One region of the Pseudobacillus badius genome, then DNA from elsewhere that is predicted to be linked to it. Evidence: riboswitches for the same ligand, from Rfam matches in the RefSeq annotation. Region 1 holds a riboswitch; the other holds the start of a gene.
What was found. Region 1 has a riboswitch for glycine ahead of gcvT (glycine cleavage system aminomethyltransferase GcvT). Riboswitches for the same ligand answer to the same signal wherever they lie in the genome.
Positions count from the first base shown of each region.

Region 2: linked by a shared signal. The riboswitch ahead of B1A98_RS03265 (amino acid permease) and the one ahead of gcvT (glycine cleavage system aminomethyltransferase GcvT) in region 1 are both predicted to bind glycine.

Region 1 covers NZ_MWMM01000002.1:349,009-355,091, reverse strand. Annotated here, with positions in the region: gene B1A98_RS20180 (type II secretion system protein) at 1-304, shown strand, start outside; gene comGD (competence type IV pilus minor pilin ComGD) at 1-12, shown strand, start outside; gene comGF (competence type IV pilus minor pilin ComGF) at 315-719, shown strand; gene B1A98_RS04860 (hypothetical protein) at 716-1,096, shown strand; gene B1A98_RS04855 (YqzE family protein) at 1,157-1,327, shown strand; gene B1A98_RS04850 (YqhG family protein) at 1,388-2,161, opposite strand; gene B1A98_RS04845 (DEAD/DEAH box helicase) at 2,133-3,833, opposite strand; glycine riboswitch at 3,992-4,081, shown strand; glycine riboswitch at 4,085-4,164, shown strand; gene gcvT (glycine cleavage system aminomethyltransferase GcvT) at 4,251-5,351, shown strand; gene gcvPA (aminomethyl-transferring glycine dehydrogenase subunit GcvPA) at 5,373-6,083, shown strand, end outside.
Region 2 covers NZ_MWMM01000002.1:54,586-60,668, forward strand. Annotated here, with positions in the region: gene dapA (4-hydroxy-tetrahydrodipicolinate synthase) at 1-697, shown strand, start outside; gene B1A98_RS03260 (hypothetical protein) at 1,022-1,540, opposite strand; gene B1A98_RS03265 (amino acid permease) at 1,968-3,326, opposite strand; glycine riboswitch at 3,491-3,571, opposite strand; gene B1A98_RS03270 (excalibur calcium-binding domain-containing protein) at 3,959-4,222, shown strand; gene B1A98_RS03275 (DMT family transporter) at 4,372-5,289, opposite strand; gene B1A98_RS03280 (Lrp/AsnC family transcriptional regulator) at 5,501-6,007, shown strand.

The DNA of each region.
Region 1 (6,083 bases):
AAAGAACAATGAAAAAGGTTTTACTCTGGCAGAGAGTCTGCTGTCTTTAATGATTATGGCAATGATAGCTGCTTTTATCTTGCCGCTGATGGTCCAAATGACCGGCCAGTCCAAAACGCTGTGGGAGCGCGAAAAAGGAATGAGGCTTTTATATGAAGAAAGCGGAAAGCGGCTGCAGGAAAGAGCAGATTTTTATGTTGCTTACGAAGGAGAGAGACAAAGCTATGAAATTTCCTGGGAAACAATCAGCGGCTCCGCCTGCTTTGAAGTGTCAGGGCGGGCGACGTGCATCCGCAAACAATAAAGGATTCACGATGGTGGAATCGTTGCTTGTCCTCATGATCTTCATCAGCATTGCCGCGCTTTTTCCGCTGGTGTATGGAGCGCTTTATCGGACAGAAGAACAACTTGATCCGGAAAGAAGAGCAGAGTGGGAATTATTTATTTTACAGCTCAGGAAAGAAATGCACCTGTCACACTCTCTGCAAATAACAGAAGAAAGGATTATCTTTGTCCAAGGGGCTGACCTCGTTTCCATTGAAAAATATCAAGAAGGAGTGAGGAGAAGAGTAGGGGGAAGGGGACATGAAATTATTTTACAGGAAGTGGTATCTATCCGTTTTTATTCGTGCGGTTCGTTATTATGTGCAGAAGCGGCTTTTGAAAACGGAGAAAAGGAAGAGGCGCAGCTGCATTTATACCGGGGAGAGGCTATATGAAAGGCTTCGCTTCAAATGAAGATGGGGCAGTGCTGCCCTTTACGCTTCTGCTTTTTATGGTCGTGTGCACAGCAGCCTTATTTGGGACCGGCATTTTTGTGAGCAAGCAGCAAACCGCTTTGCTGTTAACAGATTATTATGAAACGAAAGTGATCGAGTTAATGGCTCTGCAAGAAATTCTTCCTCTTTTAGAAGGTAGAGAGGCTGTCTCGGGCAGTTATCGGACAGATCGGGGAGAGGTTATTTATGCGGCTGCCCCGAATGAGGGGGAAGAAGCGGTTGTGATTCATTTAAAGACCAATAAGCCGGAAACTCTCTTCACAACGAAAGTAGTGTACCATTTGACGGAACGCCAAATTATTAAGTGGATCGAATAAGATGCGTTTAAAGTGAAAGAAAGTTGGAGAAAATGACACCGACTGCAGGAGGCGGTGGACATGAACGAGTATATCAAATATTTTATGGAGGCATTTCTTGGTTATTTCGATGAACCGAAGCAGATAAGGAAAGAAAAACGCCGCCAAAGACAGGCAGAGCGCCCTGGCTTTTCTTTCCGGTGGTTCGGGCTGCTTCCTTGGGCGCTGCGCCAGCTCTTTCATAAAAGATGAGGGCTGGCGCCTTTTTTGTTTGCTTTGTGAGTGAACCATCTTTTTTCCCCTATCGTTTATTCAAGAATGCAGATAAACAATGCCTCCATTGATAATACTGACATGAATCTTGGGGGCATACTGCTTCTCCAGGGCTGCTTTTTCAATAAAATAAGCTTCTGGTTTTTCCTCTTCTTCATAAAAATAATCAAGCAGCAAAAGATCCTCTTCCCATTCTTTTCGAGCTTTTACCGCCCAGTCATGGTTTTCTTGTTCGAGCCGGGATATTAAAAAACGCTGAAGCCGTTTCACCCCGCTTTTAGGCTTAATTAAAGGGGTAATCGTAAACGAAAAATCCGGGATTTTTGATACGAGCAGCTTCCGGTTGAGCACATTCATAAATTCTTCCTGAATCGCGCCGTGAATTAAGCTGAGGCCGAGTGAATAGAAGATATCTTTTTTATGGTTTGCTTCATAAGACACCTTTATGTTGACGAGCAGCCAGGGATGAAGCGGCTGGCGGCTGCCTGATTTCCTTTGTTCGTAAAGCCGGATAAATCCTGTATGCCCTTTGGCCGACTGAAAGATTTGATGCAGCCGGGGAGTGCCGAAATGAATGCTTTCCCCTTCAATCTCTCCAGGAGCTTTGGTCGGATCTGTTATAAGCGTTAAGGAAAGCGGCTCGCCTTTCATGCCGGTTTTTTCTGCATAATGCCAGTAAAAGGGCCTGTTCATCAGCTCTTTATCAATTTCGGGTGTCAGCTTAACGCTAAGAGAGCCTTCTGTAGATTCTAAAAAGGTGCATTCTGCCGCTTTGAAATAATTTTCAAGAAATAGATGAATTTCGTTTTTCATGCGATGTATCCTCCTCTTCCTGCCATTCATTCGCTAGTTCCATGACTGCTTCAAGGTTCTTCATTTTTACCCGAAGCTCGCCTTCAGTTCTTGAATGCTGGAAAATATCTGTAAGGTGTTCTTGCATATTTGGAATATCCATTCTCTCTAAAATGGCATCCAGCTGGCCGACAGCCTGTTCGAATAAATGGATTTTTTCATAAAGAAGCTGCAAAATCCGATCTTCAATCGTGTCTGCAATGCTGAAATTATAAATTCGCACGTCTTTTGTTTGTCCAAATCGGTGAACACGGCCGATTCGCTGCTCAAGGCGCATAGGGTTCCATGGAAGATCAAAGTTAATGACGTGATGGCAAAATTGCAAGTTGAGTCCTTCACCGCCCGCTTCCGTGGCAATTAACACTTGGGCATGCTTTTCAAAAAGCTGTTTCATCCAATCTTTCTTCCCGCGCTTAAATCCGCCGCGAAACGGAACGGAAGAGATGCCGTTTTGTTTAAGAAACCATTGCAGGTAAAGCTGTGTAGCCCGGTATTCAGTGAAGATAATCACTTTATCGTTAATCGTTTGAATAAGTTCCAGCGCCTTCTCTGCTTTTGAATTGCGCGAGATCGCTTGTATATGCGTTAAAACGTCTTGAAAGCTCTGAGGAAACTCCAACTGGCTGCCATATAGTTTTTGGGCCATGTTTTTCAGCGTGAAAAAAACAGCTTCTTTGCTGCTGCACGCTTCCCGCTGCAGCGTGAGCAAGGAGAAAGAAGAACGCACCTCGTCGGGCTGGCTGCGAACAAAGGATTCGAGAGCCTGATAGAGCGAGCGCTCTTCCTCAGTGAACGCTACTTTTACTGACTCTACTTTTCTTTCTGTCCACTTCACTCCGGTATCCTGGCGGCGGTTGCGAATCATGACTTTATTCATCAGCTTGATTAAATGATGGTGGTTTTGCACTTGGCGGTCCCCTTTTTTAAAGCGCTCCGTGAACTGTCCTTCGTTTCCGAGGTGGCCGGGTTTTAGCAATGAAACAAGATGAAACATTTCATCCAAGCGATTCTGAATCGGAGTCGCGGTTAAAAGCAGGCAGAATTTCTTTTTTAAATGGCGAACGAACTGATAGTTTTTAGTTTTATGATTTTTTAATTTATGAGCTTCATCGATGATGACTAAATCATATTCTTGTTCGTAAATTTTTTCTTTATGCGGGCTGCGTTTTGCTGTATCGATCGAAGAAATTACAATGTCGTGCTGATCCCAAGCATAAAATTTTTTCTGGGCGACAGCGGGAATATAAAACTTGGTAGCCAGTTCACTCGCCCATTGAGAAACGAGAGAAGCAGGGGTTAAGATTAAAACTTTTTTGACAAGGCCCCGGATCAAGTATTCTTTTAATACCAGTCCGGCCTCAATTGTTTTTCCAAGACCAACCTCGTCGGCCAAAATTGCTTTTCCATTCATTTCTTCCACGACTCTCTTGGCTGCCTCAAGCTGATGCGGCAGAGGATTAAGCTCCGGTAAAAAGCCAGGAGCTAACAATCCTTCGAAATTCGGCACCATCATTCGTGTTTCCATATTTACAGTCGATTGAAAAAGCGGCCAATTTCCCCAAGGTCCGTCCTGTTCAATTCTTTTTTCTAATTCTTCTTCCCAGGCGTGATCAAAATAAATATCTACATTCATGTGAAAAACTCCTTTATAAAATAGGTTGCCGAAACCATAACTTTAATGGTAGGATGTAAGTGAACAAAATATTGTGTCATTTTGTAAAAAAACGAACATTATTGATTTTTGCTAATCATATGTTCATAGTATGCCCATTTCTCAATTAAATATAGCGAATGAAGGTAAGGGGAGAGACTGTATATACAGCGCCGAAGGAGCAAGCAAATTTTTGTGAATCTCTCAGGCAAAAGAACTCTTGCTGGACGCGGCTCTGGAGAGTGTTTCCCGAGGAAACCACCAAAGAAGACAGCCTGGTCGTCAGGTTAAACTTTCAGGTTCAAGGACAGAGAACAACTTGTATAAGCTGTTCTCTGTCTTTTTTTATGGAAAAATAACAAATTGAACCATCAGAATGACAAGGAAAGGGGCAAGAAAATGGGAGAATTAAAGCGTACGCCGCTATTTGAGCTGTATCAGCTGCATGGAGCAAAAACGATTGATTTTGGCGGCTGGGAGCTGCCTGTTCAGTTTTCGAGCATTAAGGAAGAACATGAGGCGGTTCGTACAAGAGCAGGCTTGTTTGATGTTTCCCACATGGGAGAGATCATCGTGAAAGGAAAGGAATCGCTGTCTTTCCTGCAAAAAGTGATGACAAATGATTTGTCAAAGCTGCAGCCCAATCAGGCAATCTATACGATTATGTGTAATGAAAGAGGCGGCTCGGTGGATGATTTGCTTGTTTATATGCTGGCTGAGCAAGATTATTTGCTCGTTGTCAATGCCGCTAATACAGATAAAGACTTTGCTTGGCTAAAGGAGCATCAAACAGAGAACGTCCATATTGAAAATGTATCAACAGACTGGGCGCAGCTTGCCATTCAAGGACCGGCAGCAGAAGAGATTTTGCAAAAGCTGGTTGCAGATGTGAATTTAGCTGAGATCAAGCCGTTCAAATTCCGTCAGCATGTGCAGGTGAATGGTGTAGCTGCCCTTGTGTCACGCACCGGCTACACGGGGGAGGATGGTTTTGAAATTTATAGCCGGAGTGAAGAGGCTCCTAAGCTATGGAAAGACCTTTTAGAAGCAGGCAAGGAAGAAGGTCTCCTTCCTTGCGGCCTTGGCGCACGGGATACGTTGCGCTTTGAAGCGAATCTGGCATTATATGGACAGGAATTGGCGGAAGATATTTCCCCTATTGAATCTGGCTTAGGTTTTGCTGTGAAGCTGAACAAAGGTGATTTTATCGGCTCGGAAGTGCTAAAGGAGCAGAAAGAACATGGCCCGCAGCGGAAGCTCATTGGCCTGGAGATGATCGACCGTGGCATTCCGCGCCATGGCTATCCTGTTTTTTCAGGTGAAGAATTAGTTGGACATATTACAACAGGTACACAATCGCCAACATTAAAGAAAAACATTGGCCTTGCCTTGGTGAAGGCTGAATGGGCTGTGCCGGATCAGGAGCTGTCCGTAGAGATTCGCGGCAAAAAGCTTGCAGCTAAAACTGTAAAGCCGCCATTTTATAAACGCTCAAAATAAGAGAAGAGGGAAGGGAATAGTATGAAGCATCGTTACTTGCCGATGACAGAGACGGATAAAAAGGAAATGCTTGCAGCAGTAGGTGTCCAGAGCATCGATGAATTATTCGCGGACATTCCGGAGAAAGTGCGCTTTCAAGGGTTATATGATATTAAGGAAGCTAAAGCTGAGCCGGCGCTGAAAAAAGAATTGAGCGCTATGGCCGCGAAAAATATGAATGCTAAGCAATACGCCTCTTTTTTGGGAGCAGGTGTGTATGACCATTACACCCCATCCATTGTGGATCATGTTATTTCCCGCTCGGAATTTTACACGGCGTATACGCCGTACCAGCCGGAAATCTCCCAAGGAGAGCTGCAGGCTATCTTTGAATTCCAAACAATGATTTGTGAATTGACAGGCATGGATGTCGCCAATTCTTCGATGTATGACGGAGGCACGGCATTAGCAGAGGCGGCCATGCTAAGCGCGGGGCAGACAAAAAGAAAAAAAGTGCTCGTCTCAGAAACCGTTCATCCCGAGTCGCGTGACGTGTTGTGTATGTATGCGAAGGGGCAAAACATTGAAGTCGTGGTCGTTCCGCATAAAGAAGGCGTAACAGACATCAGCCAATTAAACGAATTGGTCGATGATGATACAGCAGCGGTCATTGTTCAATATCCGAACTTTTTTGGAGCGGTTGAATCACTGGCCGAAGTTGAAAAAGCAGCTCACGGGAAAAAAGCGATGTTT
Region 2 (6,083 bases), 290 kb from region 1:
GGTTGTAAACGGGAGAGTGCCTGTCATTGCAGGTACCGGCTCCAATAATACAAGAGCCTCTATTCACTTAACGAACCTTGCAGAAAGAGCAGGAGTCGATGGAATTATGCTTGTTGTTCCCTACTATAACAAGCCATCTCAAGAAGGACTATATCAACATTTTAAGGCGGTGGCAGAATCCACGCCATTACCGGTTATGCTGTACAACATACCAGGACGAAGCGTTGCCAATATGTCTGTTGAGACGGTCGTTCGCCTGTCAAGCATTCCAAATATCGTCTCCATTAAAGATGCCAGCGGCAATTTAGAGGCCATGACCGAAATTATCAGCCAAACACCTGAAGATTTTTCTTTGTACAGCGGCGATGATGGCTTGACCTTGCCAGTATTATCAATTGGCGGCACTGGGGTCGTCTCAGTTGCTTCGCATATTATTGGGAATGAAATGCAGATGATGATTGAAAACTTTAAGAATGGGAAGCTCCAAGAAGCTGCTCTGGCCCACCGCAGCCTCCTTCCTATCATCAAAGCGGTATTTTCTGCACCAAGTCCATCACCTGTAAAAGCAGCATTGAATTTAAACGGAGTCCCTGTCGGCGGTGTTCGCTTGCCGATGGTTCCTCTAAATGACCAAGAACAACAAGCCCTGCAGCAAACACTGCAATTGCTGAATACAGAAGAAAAGGTTTTTTCTTAAAAAGCTTTTCTGATGATTTGTTCATGAGCCGAGCCTTGGACTGACTTGGTCAAAGGAAACCTGTTTATGGAAAAAGGAGCTGACCCCTATGCCTTCCGCATAAAAGTCAGCTCCTTTCTTATTTCACACCAACACCGGCCTTTGTCCGCCGCCTCTTGAGCATAGTAGCTCCTCGTACAGTAACAAGCATAAAAAGAACACAAACGAGGGATATCTCATTTGTGTTTTCTTTCTATTTACTGCTCCAAGCATCGTTTGAGTTCATATCCACCAAACGGCTGCCCTCGAAAATATCTGTCAAAACGATCCCTTCTGTTTTCTCCTCTACCTCTGCAAATCCGGATAGAGCTTGATCATTGCATCTGAAATCATATCCGCCATTTCCCTGGCTTGCTTTTCGATTTCATCATATACAGCAATATCCTTCTGGTAGTCTTTATTGATCATATACAAAGCTTCTTGCTTCGTTAAGTTTAAATGTTGATAGAACATTTCCCTCACTTTTTCTTTTGGCAGAAATTTGTTCACACTATTAAGGAAAAGGGCAATCTGATCTGCATTGGCATACCATTTTCGTTCGGCTGCCTCAGCCGCCTGTGTGTTGCCGGCTAAAGCTGCCTTGACCAGATCTGCTGCCACCAGAAGATGTTCCTTAATCAAGGCTGCATATGTCTTAGCGGCAGGCTCTCCATAAATCGGCCGGAACATTTCACCCATGTCACCAGCATTTTTCAAAAGACGAGCGATCACAAAGTTAACATCCGGAAGATTAAACGTCAGGCTGATGATGGCCATTCTCGTCCAGGCAACATGCTCCTCCCAAAGGCTACGCTCATTTCTCATCAATTCAACTTCTCTTTGCGTCACACATTCCTTTCGCCGGCTATTTTGATTAAGGACTAATGGCGAGCTGCCCATTTGCCGGCCCGAATAAGCATGTTCTGGCGCGATATAAAAGTAATTGGGAACCGTGTAAGCTGGTATCATATAAGCAGATTCTCTATTTACAAAATAGTGCATGCCCTTCTCCCTCCCTGTATTTACGAAAAAGCCCGGCTTTGTCAATACTAGTGTATTCATTTTTAAAAGCCGCGTGCTTGCCTCTATTCGAGGGAGTGTAAACCATTTATTTCTTAACAAGCCTTATTTACCTGCTTGAAATCCAACATACAGCTTTCTTGAAGTTGCCCTTGTGTCTGAATAACATAGCCGGCATACATCTTTTTTTAGCATAGCGGAGTTCCGGCGCGCATCCATCGCTGCTCCATCTTTATACTTCTTCTTTTTTCTCCTTTTTTCTTCTGTTTCCGTACAAAATAAACAAGAGAATAAACCATAAAGGAGTGAGCAATAAGGATGGACGCGTCTCTTCAGAAACCAGCATAATCACAAGAACCGCAGCAAAGAGCGTCAGAACAGCATAATTAACAAACGGTGTGAATGGCGCTTTGAATGTTGACTTTGCCTGTAATTGCGGACGGGTTTTCTTATATTTTAAATGGCAAATAAGAATAATGCTCCACACCCAAATAAAGCAAAGAGCGCTAATAGTCGTCACGATCCCAAAGGCTTGTTCCGGTATAAGTTTACTCAAGAGAGCCCCCGCTGATATGACGAGCGTCGATACGAACAACGCGTTGCGCGGTACGTGATTTTTGTTCAGCTTTGCAAAACCGGCTGGCCCCTGATCGCTGTTGCTTAAATTATATAAAATCCGGCTAGTTGAAAACATGCCGCTGTTACAAGCGGAAGCGGCTGAAGTTAATACGACAAAATTAATAATTCCTGCAGCAATCGGAATTCCGATTAAACTAAATGTTTTTACAAACGGACTTTCTGCTGCATTTAGTTCTGTCCATGGGTTGATGCACAAAAGAACAATTAAGGCACCAACGTAGAAAAATAAAATTCTTAAAGGAATTTTATTAATGGCTGAAGGGATGTTTTTTTGCGGGTTCGATGTTTCTGCTGCCGACACACCTACCAGCTCCACACCGACGTAGGCAAATACGACCATTTGAAAGGAAAGCAAGAAGCCTGAAATCCCATTTGGAAACAACCCTCCATGCTCCCAAAGATTCTGAATCGTAACCGCTCCTGAATCTGTCTTAAATCCCGCCATCAGCAAAATGACTCCAATGGCAATTAACGCGAGAATAGTAATAACCTTTATTAAAGCAAACCAAAACTCCAATTCTCCGAAAAGCTTGACCGTCAACAGATTAAGCCCTAATAAAATGAGCAAGCAAATCACGGCAGGAATCCATTGCGGAATATGGAACCAATATTGTACATATACACCAACGGCAATCACGTCAGCCATAGCGGTCATAATCCAACAAAACCAGTAGGTCCACCCTGTTACAAATGATGCCCATGGTCCAAGGTAATCCTCGGCAATGTCTGTTAAGGATTGATAGCCTGCATTCGATAGCAGGAGTTCCCCTAGTGCCCTCATAACAAAGAAAAGAGCCATACCCATAATTAAATAAGCAAAGATGATAGAGGGACCAGCCATTTGTATCGCTTTGCCGGATCCTAAAAATAATCCTGTACCGATCGTGCCGCCAATGGCAATGAGTTGAACATGCCGATTGGATAGATCCCTCTTTAATTCTTGTTGTGCCACCTGTAACTCCTCCTTGAAGTCTGCGAACCAATGAATGTGAAATAATGAGCAATAAATCAAGACCCATAAAAAAAAGAGATTGGAGGACATCCAATCTCATGGTCATAAGTATAACAAATAATATTTGCCCTACTAACTATTGTCAGCACAACAAATAAATATTCCAATACTCTTCTGTCCTTTTGCCTGAGATTGTGAACCCTTCGGCGCCGCGGAATTTCCGCGGTCTCTCCAGAAGCTGCTCCTGCTATAGTGTGATCCATAGCAATTATAGCTCGCTGTATATTAAATTTTTTGATACCCATAATTATTTTTGAATAATTTTTAATTTTAATAGTACTAGCAGTTAAAGGTTTTGTCAATAACTAAAAAACCGTCTATTGATTGAATCTCCTGCAAATAAAATAGGAACTGCCCAAATAATCGTATAGGCCTTTTTAAATCGTTCATTTTAGGTCTATTGTCATTAAGTGTCGAATAATAAATATAGAATTTTGAGTTTATATATTAGATAATATAGGAAAATACCTATACTTTTTACATATACCAATATGATTTCACCGGTATTTTTACCCAAATCTTTTTTCATTGTTTATAAGGCTAAAAAAATCACTTAAAGGAGCTGATTGATCGTGAAACGTATTACTGCAATTGTGCTATCCTCATCTTTACTGTTAGGAGTTTCAGCTGTCTCCCCTTCGTCCGCTGATGCAGCTGCAAAGGCTTATAAAAACTGTACGGAGTTAAACAAGACCTATAAAGGCGGCGTAGCAAAAGACGCTAAGGTACAAAATAAAGGCGGCAAAACTAAATTTGCTCCAACTGTCTCAGCAGAGCTTTACAAAGCCAATTCGAAGCTTGATAGAGACAAAGACGGCATTGCTTGCGAGAAGTAAGCAGGCTTCCAATTTATCCATTTAAAAAGGGACAATTTTTGTCCCTTTTTAAATGGTCGTTTCTCTAGTTTAAATATTTGCATCTAGAGTAGAAATGCAAATTATGATGCATCCCGCTAGCAGTTTCGTTAAAAATATATTCCCAAAAGCTATTTTGCCTCCACTGCGGCTATACTGACAAAAGGTGTTTTCGATTGAAAATGATGGAAAGCAATGCATCCTGCAACGACTAGACAGCCGCCTATACTTTGTATGACGGAAAGTTGTTCTCCCAAAAATAAAAAGGATAAAATCACTGTAAATATCGGATTAAAATTTAAGAAAACACCCGCTGCTGTAGCACCTAATTTCTGGGTGCAACTATTCCAGAGCACCATACAAATTACGGTAGATACAACACCTGTATATAGAATAGACACAATAAAAGACTGATCTATGCTGGATATAGCAAAATCAAACACATTAAACGGCAGCAGGATCAGCAGCCCGAAAACCCCCGAATACAGAGTAGCCATCAGCGATGAGGTCTCCTTCATTGCCCACCTGCTGAGAATAGAATACAAGCCCCATACACTGATCGCCCCTATCATCCACAAATCCCCCGCATTAAACTGCAGCGAAAAGATTAGGCTGATATTTCCGTTAGAAAGGACAAGAAGGACACCAAAAAGCGAAAGAATCATTGAGGAAACTTGAAGTGCATTCATTCTTTCTTTCAGAAAAATAAAGGAACAAACAGCAATCGCAATCGGAATTAATGTAGAAATTAAAGCAACGTTATTGGAAGCAGTTCGCTCTAGTGCTAAAAATTGAAAAATATTAAATAGGACCACTCCTGTGATTCCCATTAAAACCAAGGGCAAAATAGCCTTGCGCGGAGGGAGGATTCTTCTTTCTGTTCGCCACACCATCGGTAAAAGCAAAACAATAGCAATCAACCATCTTAAGCTCGTCAAGGTTAACGGTGAAGCATGAGAAACTAGTGATTTGCTTACTACAAAATTCCCGCCCCATAGAAAGCTTGTTAAAAGCATTAAAAAAACATAAAAACCTTTTCTATCTTTCATGTCTCATAGAACTCCTTTGTTAAACACTTTTATGCTAAATACAAGTAATGTTATAATAATGTTAACACCTTGAACTCATTTGCAAAATAAAAAAACTATTGATACAAATAATTTAAAACAATGTAAGGTCATGAACGATATTTACAAAATAATGTTCATTCCGAGGGAAAAATAAGGGCATTTTTTTGAATAAACAAAAGGGGCCGATAACATGCCATTTTACGAGCAAAAAGCTTTAGATGATATTGACCTTCAACTATTAGATATCCTTCAAAGAAACGCCAGTTTAAGCAATGCTGAAATAGCCAGGCGCATTCGTCTTTCACCGCCAGCCACACATATGCGAATCAAGCGGCTGGAGAATGAAGGGTTTATCGATGCACAGGTTGCAATATTAAATCAAGAAAAGCTGAATTTTGATCTGCTTTGCTACATCTTAATCAGTACGAATCTGCATCAGGAAAAGCAATTAGAGGACTTAGAACATGCCTTAAAATCCATGCCGGAAATACTGGAATGCCATTGCTTAACAGGGGAACATGACTATCTTTTAAAAGCGGCTATCAGAGATAGAAAGGAATTAGACGTTTTCATCAGAAGGTTAAATAAGCTGGGGATATCTAGAATCCAAACAAATTTATCATTAAGGGAAATCAAGTATTCTACTGTTTTGCCCATCCTGCCAGCTCAGGGAACAACTAAAAAAGAAGGTGAATAGTTCATCTTCCAGCCTGTAGACAAACTCAATGAAAATTGAATTGTATCTACAGGCTTTTTAATTTTCTTGTAGATGG